Regions from separate parts of the Anabaena sp. UHCC 0253 genome, predicted to be linked through region 1. Evidence: predicted binding sites of a transcription regulator. Region 1 holds the regulator's gene; the other holds the start of a gene.
What was found. The regulator HrcA, encoded in region 1, represses chaperone genes, less so after heat shock. The targets are predictions, from matches to a motif close to TTAGCACTCNNGANTCNNGAGTGCTAA.
Positions count from the first base shown of each region.

Region 2: the regulator HrcA is predicted to act here: its motif matches at 5,070-5,096, upstream of groES (co-chaperone GroES).

Region 1 is NZ_VILD01000005.1:253,193-260,071, forward strand. Features, by position in the region: partial or broken gene FJR38_RS15390 (glycosyltransferase) at 1-113, shown strand, start outside; gene FJR38_RS15395 (DUF3352 domain-containing protein) at 343-2,052, opposite strand; gene FJR38_RS15400 (rhodanese-like domain-containing protein) at 2,083-2,442, shown strand; gene hrcA (heat-inducible transcriptional repressor HrcA) at 2,875-3,951, shown strand; gene FJR38_RS15410 (DUF2834 domain-containing protein) at 3,956-4,591, shown strand; gene FJR38_RS15415 (hypothetical protein) at 4,588-4,929, opposite strand; gene FJR38_RS15420 (AEC family transporter) at 5,042-6,007, shown strand; gene FJR38_RS29175 (M23 family metallopeptidase) at 6,147-6,879, shown strand, end outside.
Region 2 is NZ_VILD01000008.1:194,258-201,619, forward strand. Features, by position in the region: gene FJR38_RS20955 (Eco57I restriction-modification methylase domain-containing protein) at 1-591, opposite strand, end outside; gene FJR38_RS20960 (hypothetical protein) at 585-1,517, opposite strand; gene FJR38_RS20965 (ATP-binding protein) at 1,991-3,349, shown strand; gene FJR38_RS20970 (response regulator transcription factor) at 3,449-4,126, opposite strand; gene groES (co-chaperone GroES) at 5,115-5,426, shown strand; gene groL (chaperonin GroEL) at 5,525-7,162, shown strand; gene FJR38_RS20985 (hypothetical protein) at 7,311-7,362, shown strand, end outside.

The DNA of each region.
Region 1 (6,879 bases):
TGTTGCAGTCTCCAATAGAATTAGCGAAAATGGGAGAGAGGGCAAAAGCGATCGCCGTCCCCGACAGTGCCGATAAATTAGCAGCTTTAGTTAAAGAAGTGTTGGCAAATTAAAAATTTAAACTTTGATACAGCAGAAGTCAGGAGTCGTAAGGGCGAAGCATTCAATGTAAGGGCGAAGCATTCGGAAAAGAAACTTGGGAAAAACCCGAGAATTTGTCGCCCGAATGCTTCGCCCCTACTGGGAAAAAACCGATAATTTATCGCCCGAATGCTTCGCCCCTACTTTGGAAAAAACCGATAATTTATCGTCCGAATACTTCGCCACTACTGACAAAAATGATTAATTAAATTGCCAGAATACGCCCCCTTTAAGTGTTCCTGGTTCACTGCTATAACTGCTGATTGTCAGCGATCGCAAATTATCAAAAACTGGTTTACCAAAAATTTCCACAAATTTCAGCCAAGGTAATTGACTTTTGAGAATATCTTGACTCTTTTCCCAATCGAGATAAATATACCCTTGATTTGGTTGGGGAATTACAGCCATACCTGTATGAAATTGGGGATTTTCTAGTAAGGATTTTTCCTTTTGATTTAAAACCGCGGTTAGGGTTTTTAAATTAGCAGTGAAAACCTCATAATTATCTAATGTTGTATGTACTCCCCTAACTTTTGTTTCCACATTAATAGATGTATCATTTTCAGCAGTTGCTGTTAATTCTGTCCAAGCTGAAACCTGAATTCCATCTAAATTCAAAGAACTAACATTAAAACCATTGGTACTGGCAATCTGATCTAAACTGGCTATACCTGCTGCTAACTGCGGCGTTTTTTCTACCACAAATACCCAATCAGGAATAACAGTTTCTGAATTAGGTAATAAAGCGATCGCATATTCTCCCAATACCCAACTGAAAATATCCTGACTCAAGTTTAAACCCAAATTTTCCTGGATCTTGACCACAGGTTGGATTAATCGAGAAACAGCATCTTCACTAGCACCATAAATAGTTGCTGTTCCTTGTTTCCAAAGTTTAGCTAAATCACTATTACCTAAATTACTCAAATTTGTGCCAGCGATCGCCAAAGCTGTTGATTCTGGAATATACTGTAATGCCCCCACAGGTTTAGATAGCGGTAAAGATGGAGGTACAACGTCCGCAGTTGTTAAAAATGTACTTTCAGCCAACAAACCTTGGGGATCTAATACTAAAGATAGAATTTGGCTATGATAAGTTGATTCTGCCAATTCTAAACCTTGCCACTTCCCAACTTCAGGTAAATTTAGGAAAGCCACAGCTACAGAACTTTTGGGAATTTGTTGAGTAGCTTTTTGATATTCTAGAGAACTCAGCAAATTTAGATCCGGTGCTTGTAAGTTATTAATTGCTTCTTTGATTACCTTGGGATGATTAGCAAATAAAACAAAATTATTAACAACTGCACCAGCTAAACTATTTTGGATTTTTTCTGCTGGTAAATCTTCTTGGTAATCATCAATAACCTTGACACCTTTGTATCTTTCAATGCTTAAACTAGTCCCAGATAAAGCCCGTTGAGAAAATAACAACTCCATAAACTCACGACTTTCTTGTGAGTTATTGGTTGCTAGTGCCATTAAATACCCTGTTTGTAGCCCATTTTCTGGATCACGGTCTATATCTCTGGTAGTTACAGCTAAAGTAATTTCATTACTCAACCAAGGTTTAAGATCATCTTGATAATCTATATTACTTTTTGCCAATAGACTTGTTTTCAGTTGAGAAAATTCTCCTTTCGGTACTAGCGACTGTAAAGCATCGGGATTTACCAACAGTGACACCATTGCTGGAGACGACTTGGAGACAAATATAGCTGCACCAGGTTGAGAGTTCCGAACCATAAGACTAGTTGGACTTTTTCCCGAAAACCAATAAACTCCAGCCAGTCCAATCAGTAGCAGCGTGATGACACCAGCTACAAGGAAACCAACTCTAATCCTTTTTTCTTCTGAGTGTTGACTGTTCACATTATTTATATTTATATTATTTTCCATCTTTTCTGCCAACATGAATAGTATAGGATTTTTTAGAAAAACTGCATGACAGATACATCATTTAGCCAACCCTTTTCTCAAATTAGCGTTGAAGAACTAGCAAAACGTCTTGCTAGTGATCAAGAAAAAATTCAGTTAATAGATGTGCGTGAACCCCAGGAAATTGCAATATCACAAATAGATGGTTTTGTCAATCTGCCTTTGAGTGAATATGAGCAATGGAGTGAGCAAGTTCCGACTCGCTTTGATCCCCATGCAGAAACTTTTGTTCTCTGTCATCATGGCATCCGCTCTGCTCAGATGTGTCAGTGGTTAGTTACTCAGGGATTTACAGATGTCAAAAATATTACGGGAGGTATTTCTGCTTACTCTATCTTAGTTGACCCTTCAGTGCCGCAATATTAGAGAAAAATGAATAATTGACAATTGATAATTGGTTAATTTGGGTTAAAATCTCTTTTTTTCCAGAGTAAAGATATAGGAAAATATGGAGAGATAATCATTAATTGTCAATTATCAATTGTTAATTAATAGTCAGCAGCTTGACGAATAGAGAATAAAATTTTGTAGCTAGAATTACAGCTTATATTGGTAAACTATGCGATAATACGGAAAAAGCTAGAAATTAGTCCGCTTTTTTGTTTTCAGCCAAGGAGTAATAAAGAATACAGCAAATATCATCTGAAGGTAAATTTTGTGTTTAGTTAATACAATATAAGTATATAATTTGCTATCTTACATTAATTAATAATTAATTCTTTTTTGGAATTTTGTAGTGAAAACCACAGGGTTTTTCAGCTTTTGATTAAGATTTGCCTTCAGTAAAAAAAATCACTTATGCAAGTCCACCTGACTAATCGCCAACAAAATATACTTTGGGCAACTGTACGCCATTATATTGCGACAGCCGAACCTGTAGGTTCTAAAGCTCTAATTGATGGGTTTGATTTAGGTATTAGCTCTGCTACTATTCGCAATGTGATGGGGGCTTTGGAAAAATCCGGGTTACTTTATCAACCACATACTTCTGCGGGGAGAGTTCCTTCTGATTCGGGTTATCGTATTTATGTTGATCAACTAATTACACCTTCAGAGACTTTAGCTAAAGAGGTAGAAGTAGCATTACAACAACGTCTGCATTGGGAAGATTGGAGTTTAGAGGCTTTATTACAAGGTGCTGCTCAAATTTTAGCAACATTAAGCGGTTGTATTACCTTGATTACTATGCCGCAAGCCACAACAGCAAAATTAAGACATTTGCAATTAATCCAAATTGAAACAGGACGGATTATGTTGATTGTGGTGACGGATAGTTACGAGACACATTCTAAGGTGATGGATTTATTTACACCGAATTCAGACAGTAAACCTGAATCAGAGGTAATTGATCATCAATTGCAGATTGTTTCTAACTTCTTGAATAGTCACCTACGAGGACAGAGTTTATTAGAATTAGGTTATCTTGACTGGACTGAATTGGATCAAGAGTTTCAAAGTTATGGAGAATTCTTGAAAAGTTCTTTGGTAGAATTGACTCATCGCGCCCTTGCACCGACAACGACACAAATCATGGTGCGGGGAATAGGAGAGGTTTTACGACAGCCAGAGTTTTCTCAGGTACAGCAGGTACAGACAATTATGCAATTGTTGGAAGAGGAACAAGACCAACTGTGGCATTTAATTTGTGAAGAAGCAGAAATGGATGATCAGAATAAGTCTAAAGTAACTGTACGGATTGGTACAGAAAATCCTCTTGAACCTATTCGTACTTGTACTTTGATTTCTGCTGTTTATCGTCGGGGTTCTGTGCCAGTGGGAAGTGTGGGGGTTTTGGGTCCAACTCGGTTAAACTATGAGAGTGCGATCGCTGTAGTCGCAGCAGCAGCAGATTACCTCTCAGAAGCATTTAGCTAAATTCATGATGAGAAAAATCACTTTTGGTCTATTATGGCTGGGATTTGTTTCCTATGCCTTTTTATTTGCTCCTCCCCAACAACCTGAAACTTTTGAATTAATCAAAAATTTGTCTACAGCAAATTGGCAAGGAATTAATCCCCTGATTATATCGTTATTTAATATCATGGGAATCTGGCCTTTTGTATATAGTGCGGTAGTTTTTTTTGATGGGAGAGGTCAAAAAATTCCCGCTTGGCCTTTTGCTAGTGCTTCATTTGCTTTAGGTGCATTTGCACTTTTACCATATTTGGCTTTAAGAGAATCTAATCAAAAATTTGTTGGTGAAAAAAATTTATTTCTCAAAATCCTAGATTCTCGTATCTTGGGAATTTTATTAACTTTAGCTGCGACGATTTTATTCATATCCAGTTTGCAAGGAGACTGGGATAATTTCGTCCAACAATGGCAAAATAGCCGATTTATTCATGTCATGAGTTTAGATTGTGTCATCTTGAGTTTATTATTTCCCACATTGTTAGGAGATGATATGACGCGACGGGGTTGGAAAGATAATCCGTTATTTTGGCTATTTACAATTCCTTTATTTGGAGCTTTGATATATTTGTGTGTACGTCCACCTGTAGATATAGAAAATTAAAAAGGTAAATATCCAGTTGTGAACATTTTATAGCCAGAAGCAATACAAATTAATGATAGGAAAAATTGCCATAAACTTGTAGGACTGAGAATAGCGCGACTACTAATAAATACCGCAATAATACCAACAAAGACAGCAATCAATCCCAGATTTTTCATACTTCTGGGGAAGAAAACCAGCATGAGTACACCTAATGTCAGTGATAACACCGAAATATCAGCAGAAATTCCCCGCCACCAGTAAGGATAAACGTTGGTGGTAAAAAAGATATTTTGCCCCACCAAGTAGATTCCTAGAATCAGCAACCCAAAACCGGCAATTCTCAGCAAAAATTTCATAATTACCCTGATTAACAAGTTTATAGACAAGTACAATCTTAACGTGGATTGTAGGTAATCGTCTTTTAATTCTTATAATTATTATACATTAACTCCTGCAAAAGTTTTTAACATGATTGAAACCCTATTTCAAGCCTACACTCCTCTATTTATCTGGATAGGGTTAGGATTATTCTTCTCTCGGTTCACCTCTGATAATTTAGCTACATTACTAGGTCAGTCACTATACTGGGTGGGCGTGCCACTACAACTGCTAGTATTAGCGCGTCATACTAATTCTTCTATTGGTGGATTAATACCGGGAATAGGAGTAGGGATTGTCCTATTGAGTCTGACTTTAGCATTATTAATTTGGTGGTTGTGGCAATGGTTCATGAGTGCTAAAACCAAGCCAGAACCAGAAAGTCTAGACATATCAGACTCTTCGCAAAAAGCGACTTTAGGCAGTTTTATTTTGGCAGCAATTTTAGGAAATACAGGGTTTGTGGGATTGACACTGACACAAGTGCTAACCAGCCCGGAAAATACTGATTGGGCAGTATTATTCAGCGTTACAAATAACGTTTTTGGTACTTATGGAATTGCCGTCTTAATTGCCAGTTATTTTGGCAAGAGAGAAACCGAAAATCATTGGTGGATACAATTACGAGATATAGCCACTGTTCCCAGTTTGTGGACATTTTTCATTGGCTTAAATACTCAGTTTGTGGAATTACCTGCGGTGATTGAGTCGGGTTTAGAACAAGCTGTTTGGGTAGTAATTGCCTTAGCTTTATTGCTGGTTGGTTTGCGACTAGGAACAATAAAAGAATATAAAAATTTGGATATTGCTTTAATTGCCAGTGTTCTTAAAGTTGTGATTGTACCTTTACTGGTAGGATTAGCTGCAACTTACTTTGGTATAATTGGGGAACAGCGTTTAGTATTGGTACTAATGTCAGGCACACCCACCGGGCTTTCGGTACTGATTTTAGCGGAAGTTTATGATTTAGATCGGAACTTGTTATCAAGTAGCATTGCTTTGACTTTCGTGGGATTATTTTTAGCACTACCCTTCTGGTTAATCTGGTTTGGGTGAGATAGACTTCCATGCTGACAGGAAACACTTCTTGCCATAAACTGGTCTGTTGATTAACAGCAGCAAAAGATTTCTTTAAAAGCTTATGATGACCATAACTAACGCTATTAATCCGCTACATCAATGGCCGTCTGTTGGGATGATCAACAGTGCTAAAATGTTCATAGGAATAATTGCCGCTGTTCCCATTGCTTTAGGCTTACCAGCAGAGGCTTTAGAGGTGCAGATCATACCTAAAAATCCTCAACTGGGAGATACTATTTCGGTAATAATTGAGTCAGATAACCAAGAAAAAACTAGTAATCCTACGGTGAAAGTTGGGGAAGAAACATATCCAGTCTTTGAAGTTGCACCTCGTCAATACCGTTCTTTGATTCCCACAACTCCTTTAGAAAAGCCTGGAGTCAGAAAAGTTACTGTCGCGGAAGCAGGATCGCAACAACGAAACCTGGCTGTGTACGTGCGCGATCGCAAATTTCCCGTCCAACGCATTAACTTACCACCAGGGAAAGCCGGAGTTAGAGCTACAGAGTATGAACTCAAGCGAGTAGCAGAATTTAAAACCCTACAGACACCAGAAAAATATTGGAATGGTGCTTTTCTCACTCCTAATGGTGGCCGGATGTCTACTAGATATGGTGTCCGTCGCTACTACAATGGTAAATTTGCCAATGACTACTACCATCGTGGACTGGATTACGCAGGTGCGGCAGGTTCACGGGTAATTACCCCAGCCTCTGGACGAGTAGCTTTAGTGGGGACAGTATCCCAAGGCTTCCGTGTGCATGGTAATGTTGTGGGGATTGATCACGGACAAGGCGTAGTCAGTATTTTCATGCACTTGAGTCGGATCAATGTCAAAGAAGGTGATT
Region 2 (7,362 bases), on a different contig from region 1:
TCCTGGAAAGAGAGATGAACGAAATACATCTATACTTTCAATTGTAAACTCTTCTAGAATATAACGTCTGAGAGGAGTATGACTATGAAGATATAAAAAAGTGTCAGGAATAATAAATACTAATCGTCCTTTTTGAGCAAGTAATTTAAGACAACGAAGCAGAAAAACAGTATATGTCTCTCGAATATAAAAGCCGGGATATTTTCTTTTTAAATCAGTACGACGCTCGTATTCTTGCCAACCTCCATAGGGAGGATTTCCCAAAATCTTTGTAAATTTCTGTCCGAAAGATTCGCAAAGGTCTAAATCTGAACAAAAAATTGTATCACGTTCTCGTATTTCTACATTCTGAGATGAACTAAACTTTAATTTGAGATATTTTGCGTGTTCAGGATGTAGTTCATAAGCAAGAGATGAGATATTTTTATTGATATTCAATGCTGCGTCTAAAAGATGTCCTTCTCCTGCACAGGGTTCAAGTAATCTATCATTTATTTCCAATTTTAATAGTGAAGCCATATATGAAGATAAAGCTTGATCTGATGTAAAATATGTTTGATATTTATCTCTATCTTTTGTGTCTACTACCATTGTAAATATCCCATTAAGTTAGATTTATGAAAATCGCTTACTGTTGAATTTAATAAGTCATTTTGCCAGTCAATATTTGAACTTATCCAATGTTGGATATTAAAGCCTGTAAAATCACTAATTTTTTGATAAGCTTCATCACCACAGTAAGCATCCCAGACATGAGAATTTTTTAAAATTCTAAAGTAATTGTTATTTAAATCTTCTTTAGCACGAACAAGTAAAACATTTTTATATTCATCCTCTAAATTACAATAAATAGTTGCTACCATAAGCAGTCGATTTGTATTTCCTTTCTCATTTGAGCCAAAGCCACTTTTAAAGTCTATATTGAATCGTTTACCGCTAATAATAGCATGAAAATCTAATTGAAGACTGATTTCACCAGAGTCAACCAACAACCATGCTTTTTCATAATAAGTGATAAGTTCGTTTTTTTGTTCTTGAGAAATTGGTAAATTGTGAATATATTTTTCAATATCTCTTTTTAAGTTTTTTCTAACTTCAGAAAAAAGTGGTGGTACAAAGCGAATTAATTCTGCTTCTGCTATTGGGTGCAAAAATGGTAACCTAACAAAATCTTCCCAAAGCTCACCAATTCGTCGAGAAAATGCCATATATTCATAAGGCCACACTTCATGACGTAAATCAAGCATTACCACTTGAGCGCAATATATGCTTAAAAGAAGGGAAGAAACCTTATCTTTATCATTCCAATCATTTCTATTGGCAGTTGCAATAATTGTCTCTAAAAAATCTTGTTTACTTTTATTTACTGCCTCATTTATCTTTTGGGCTATCTTTTTATAATTTATATTACCAATTTCTGTTCTAAGATAAGACAGTTTTTCATGTCCTAATTCTCTAAAATATTCTAACAAATCTGATTTATTTTGGGTATTTTGTGGAGTTATTTGAAATGTCATAATTAGCGTTGCGACTTTTAGGTTTAGTTTTTTATTATACAGCGTAGTAGTAATTTTCTAGGTCGCAATCAAAACTTGTCTGGTACTCATACGCTCATATTGAGTATTATTCTAAAAATATCATATTCGCTATGGCTCATGTCTTATTAATTAAATCTCTACGCTAAAAAATGCAGCCTATACTCATATAAACTGCTAATTCCAAAGTTGAAGCGAAAGTTTTCCTAATTACCAATTTAGTAAATTTACTGAAAAATATATTTTGTTCATCATGAACTACTCGTAATTACTGATATTGCTTAACCCCCCCTAAACCTTGGTATCTATGGAAAGTAAGCCGGTTTCTTTTGTTTACGAATTACGAACTAAATATGTTTTCCTGATTACATAATGTTATTCTCATTGTAGACAAAGTAAAAATAATCCCTTACTTTGATATCCTCAAAACTATAACTATTATAAGGAGAGGCCAAATGATATCAACACATACGGCCATATCAAAAGCTCCATTGCCACTAAGTTCATTATTAACCCCAGATGATCAAACCCCATCTACAGTACATATAAATACAGATATAGTCACAGTTTTATTAGTTGATGATCAGTTAATTATTGGTGAAGCTGTTTGCAGGTTACTCTCTCAGGAATCAGATATTGCCTTCCACTATGTAAATGATCCTGCTCAAGCTATCCAAAAAGCCATATCTATTGCGCCTACTGTCATCCTTCTAGATATGATTATGCCAGATATTGATGGGTTGATGTTATTACGTTGGTTTCGTTGTCATCCAGCCACTCGTAATATTCCCATTGTCATGCTCTCCAGCAAGGAAGAGCCACAGTTGAAAGCAGATGCTTTTACAGCAGGAGCAAATGATTATCTAATTAAATTGCCAAATGTAGTAGAATTAATTGCCCGTATTCGTTACCACTCTAAAGCTTATAATAATATAAAAGCTTTATCAGCCGCTAATGCTACTTCTCAATTACAATCAAAAAAATTAGAGCAGACTGTGCGCGAACTCCAAAATACACAAGTTCAGTTGATCCAAACTGAAAAAATGTCTAGCTTGGGGAGAATGGTAGCTGGTTTAGCCCACGAAATTAATAACCCTATTAATTTTATTTATGGCAATTTTGTTCATTTAGATAATTATAATGAATCTCTATTAAATTTGGTGCAACTTTATCAAAAAGAATATCCATCAGAGACTTCAGCTATTAAAGAATATATATCAGAAATTAATCTAGATTTTATTAGTCAAGATTTACCAAAAATTCTCTCTTCAATGAGAATCGGGACTGAACGTATCCGGGAAATTATTCTATCTTTACGAAACTTTTCTAGACTTGATCAAGCTGATAAAAAAGCCGTTAATCTTCATGAAGGTATTGATAGTACATTAGTGATTTTAAATAATCGTCTCAAGCTAGGAATTGAGGTGGTTAAAGATTTTTGTGATTTACCTTTAGTTGAATGTTACCCTGCCCAATTAAACCAGGTATTTATGAATATTATTAGCAATGCTATAGACGCATTGTTAGAGCAAAATCAACAAACCCATAAACAAATTCTGATTAAAACAGAAATAACTGATTCTCAGCAAGTAAGAATTACAATCAAAGATAATGGACCCGGCATCAGTCCAGAAATACAAAGTAAAATATTTGATCCTTTTTTCACCACTAAACCAGTAAATAAGGGAACGGGATTAGGTTTAGCAATTAGCTATCAAATTATTGAAAGGCATCATGGTGATATCAAAGTTTTATCTCATCCTGAAGCAGGAACAGAATTTATTGTGGAAATTCCTACAAAACAGGTGAATTGAATAGGAGCAGGGAGCAGGGGGCAGGGAGTAGGAGAAAAAGAATATCAATCTTGATCTTCACTGTCACCTGTCACCTGTCACCTGTCACCTATCACCTATCTAGGCCATTTGATTTTCAATCGCCCACCGTGCTAATTCAGTCCGGTTGTGGAGATTGGTTTTGCCCAACATATTGGACACATGGCTTTCAACGGTACGCTGACTAACATTTAATTCTTCAGCGATTTCTCGGTTCGCTAAACCCCTGGCTACAAACTGTACTACTTTCAGTTCGGTTGGGGTTAACTGGACATCGAAAGGAACTTGGATGCGAGAACCGTTATCGCCGCCTTTAGTTTGGTGTTCTTTCCAACGAACAGTTTGCTTCAGTGAAGATTCTACTTGTGCTACGAGTTCTTCAGGTTCAAAGGGCTTGACCATGTATACGTCAGCACCTTTATTTAGACCCTTAACGCGGTCGGCACTCTGACCCTTAGCTGACAGGAAGAGGACTGGAATCCAACTAGTGCGTTCATTTTGTCGCACTTGTTCCACAAAAGTGTATCCGTCCATTTCCGGCATCATCACGTCACAGATGATCATGTCTGGAACTTCATGTTCTAAAATATCCAGAGCTTCTCTTCCATTTTCAGCCGTGATGACTTCGTAGCCGCGGAACTCTAAGTAATCCTTCACCAGCAAGATGAGGTTAGGGTCATCATCAATAAGTAGAAGTCGTTTGTGGTCTTTCATGCTGGGTTCTTTCATAACAGTGGCACTTGTCGCGCTTCGATCCATTAAGGTATTGATATAGTTATCCTGTATGGTGGATGACTGGAGATGTTGTCTTTTTTCCCACTTAACTTACTTTTACCGCCCCGAAGTATTAAAAGTGCTAGTCACTTTCAACAGATTCATGAGTGGATGGAAAAAGTCTAGTAAGGATACGTATAGCAGTAGTCTTTATAATGCGCTATTATATATCCCTTTGAAAGGTGCAGGCTAAAAAACCCTGATTAAATTATCATTCTTGTGATTTACAAGTCGGTATTTTCTCAAGATGACCCTAGCTCAAAACTCACCCGCGCTTTCATTGGCTTACTTCTGCTTTACTTATCCTTCGGATGTGAGGCCTCTATCAGAGGTTCAAAATCAACCGGGGAAGTTTTTGGCTTAGTAATGGGTTAAAAATGCAGATTTTTTCACCATACTAATTGCCAGGTTACTGGTCTTGGATGACCTACTCTAATGACTTCTGGGTTTTTGGCGATACCAGACCCCATCTAGGTAAACTACCATTATCGTTCTAGAACAACAAACACGCAAGTTTTTGGCTGGGTTTGTGAAGATGCTAAGGGAATGACTGTATGGTAACTGATGGGTTGATCGCGCGCTCCCGCCTTTGTTTACAGCATTCCTAAGTTCTAGACTAGCTAATTTGCAACAGATTGGTAATTGTTAATTACGTCCTGTTCCCTTTTCCCTGTAGTAGTTTTAGGGATAAGACGACTGTTTGTGGATCACTGTGCTGTTACTCATTGAGTAGATCCCTGATTACAGTTCTATAACAATTTCCCAACTTTGCAAATAAAGTTGTCCATATCAAAATATTCATTACTTACGCAACAGACCCTGACAACTAAAATAATTGGATATTTGCACTTAAGTATCGCCACCCTGACCTAAGTTCGGAAACCCGTACACAAGCCATGATTGCTATTAGGTTCGATATGAAGCTAAATTAGCACTCATGAGTCGAGAGTGCTAAGAAAGCAAGAAATTTTGTATGGCAGCTGTATCTCTAAGCGTTTCCACAGTTAAACCTTTGGGCGATCGCGTTTTCATAAAAGTAAGCGCCCCCCAAGAAAAGACCGCCGGCGGTTTGTATTTGCCCGATAATGCTCAGGAAAAACCCCAAGTTGGCGAAATCGCTGCTGTTGGACCTGGCAAGCGGAATGATGACGGTACTCGTCAAACCATGGACATTAACATTGGCGATAAGGTGCTGTACTCCAAGTACGCTGGCACTGATATCAAATTGGGTACAGAAGAATATGTACTACTTTCTGAAAAAGACATTTTAGCGATCGTCAGCTAATTGGGGAAGGGTGATAGGTAAAGAGTTTTCCGAATTACCTCTTCACCACTAACCAATTTTCAGAGAAATTTAATTTATTACCGGGATTTAGACTTAATATGGCAAAGCGCATTATTTACAACGAAAACGCCCGTCGCGCTCTAGAGCGTGGTATTGATATTCTGGCTGAAGCTGTAGCTGTTACCCTTGGTCCTAAAGGTCGTAACGTAGTTCTAGAGAAGAAATTCGGCGCACCACAAATTGTTAATGATGGTGTCACCATCGCTAAAGAAATTGAATTAGAAGACCACATCGAAAATACAGGTGTAGCTCTAATTCGTCAAGCTGCTTCTAAAACTAATGACGCTGCGGGTGATGGTACAACCACAGCTACTGTTTTGGCTCACGCCATTGTTAAAGAAGGCTTGCGGAACGTTGCTGCTGGCGCAAATGCAATTTTATTGAAGCGTGGTATTGATAAAGCTGCTGCGTTTTTAGTAGAAAAAATTGCTGAACACGCTCGTCCTGTAGAAGATTCTAAGGCGATCGCTCAAGTTGCAGCAATTTCTGCTGGTAACGATGAAGAAGTCGGTAGCATGATTGCTCAAGCTATGGACAAGGTGGGCAAAGAAGGCGTAATTTCCCTAGAAGAAGGGAAGTCTATGACCACCGAATTGGAAATCACCGAAGGGATGCGCTTTGATAAAGGCTATATCTCTCCTTACTTTGCTACTGATGCAGAGCGGATGGAAACAGTTTTTGATGAGCCTTACATCTTGTTAACCGACAAGAAAATTGCTTTAGTCCAAGATTTAGTTCCTGTACTTGAGCAAGTAGCTCGTTCCGGTCGTCCTTTGGTAATCATTGCTGAAGACATCGAAAAAGAAGCTTTGGCTACTTTGGTAGTTAACCGTTTACGCGGTGTCCTCAACGTGGCTGCTGTGAAAGCTCCTGGTTTTGGCGATCGCCGTAAATCCATGCTAGAAGATATCGCAGTTCTCACCGGTGGTCAAATGATCACCGAAGATGCTGGTTTGAAACTAGATACCACCAAGCTAGAAAGTCTTGGTAAAGCTCGTCGCATCACCATCACCAAAGACAGCACCACCATTGTGGCTGAAGGTAATGAAGCTGGTGTGAAAGCTCGTTGCGAACAAATCCGTCGTCAAATGGAAGAAACCGAATCTTCCTACGACAAAGAAAAGCTCCAAGAGCGTTTGGCTAAATTGTCCGGTGGTGTAGCTGTCGTTAAAGTTGGTGCAGCTACCGAAACCGAAATGAAGGACAAGAAGCTGCGTTTGGAAGATGCTATCAACGCTACCAAGGCTGCTGTTGAAGAAGGTATTGTTCCCGGTGGTGGTACAACCTTGGCTCACCTCGCTCCTCAATTGGAAGTTTGGGCGCAAAGCAACCTCAAAGATGAAGAGTTGACTGGTGCTTTAATCGTCGTTCGGGCTTTACCTGCTCCTCTGAAGAGAATTGCCGAAAACGCTGGTCAAAACGGCGCTGTAATTGCTGAAAGAGTGAAAGAGAAGGATTTCAACATTGGTTTCAATGCTTCTACCAACGAATTCGTTGATATGTTGGAAGCTGGTATTGTTGACCCCGCTAAGGTAACTCGTTCTGCTTTGCAAAACGCTGCTTCTATTGCTGGTATGGTGTTGACAACCGAATGTATCATTGTTGACAAGCCAGAACCTAAAGATGGCGCTCCTGCTGCTGGTGCTGGTATGGGTGGCGGAGATTTCGATTACTAAAATCTAATCTTTTCCTAGTTTGAATAATGGCCGCTTCCGCAAGGGGGCGGCTGTTTTTTTGTTGATTCCTACTTTTTCAGGGATATTGTAGCTGTTATAATAGGGTTCAGCTTGTCTAACAAAGATATTATTTTGAAGAGGTTTAACTATGACTCAAATTATTAATCATCAATCTAATTATCAAAAATTAACCGAAATTG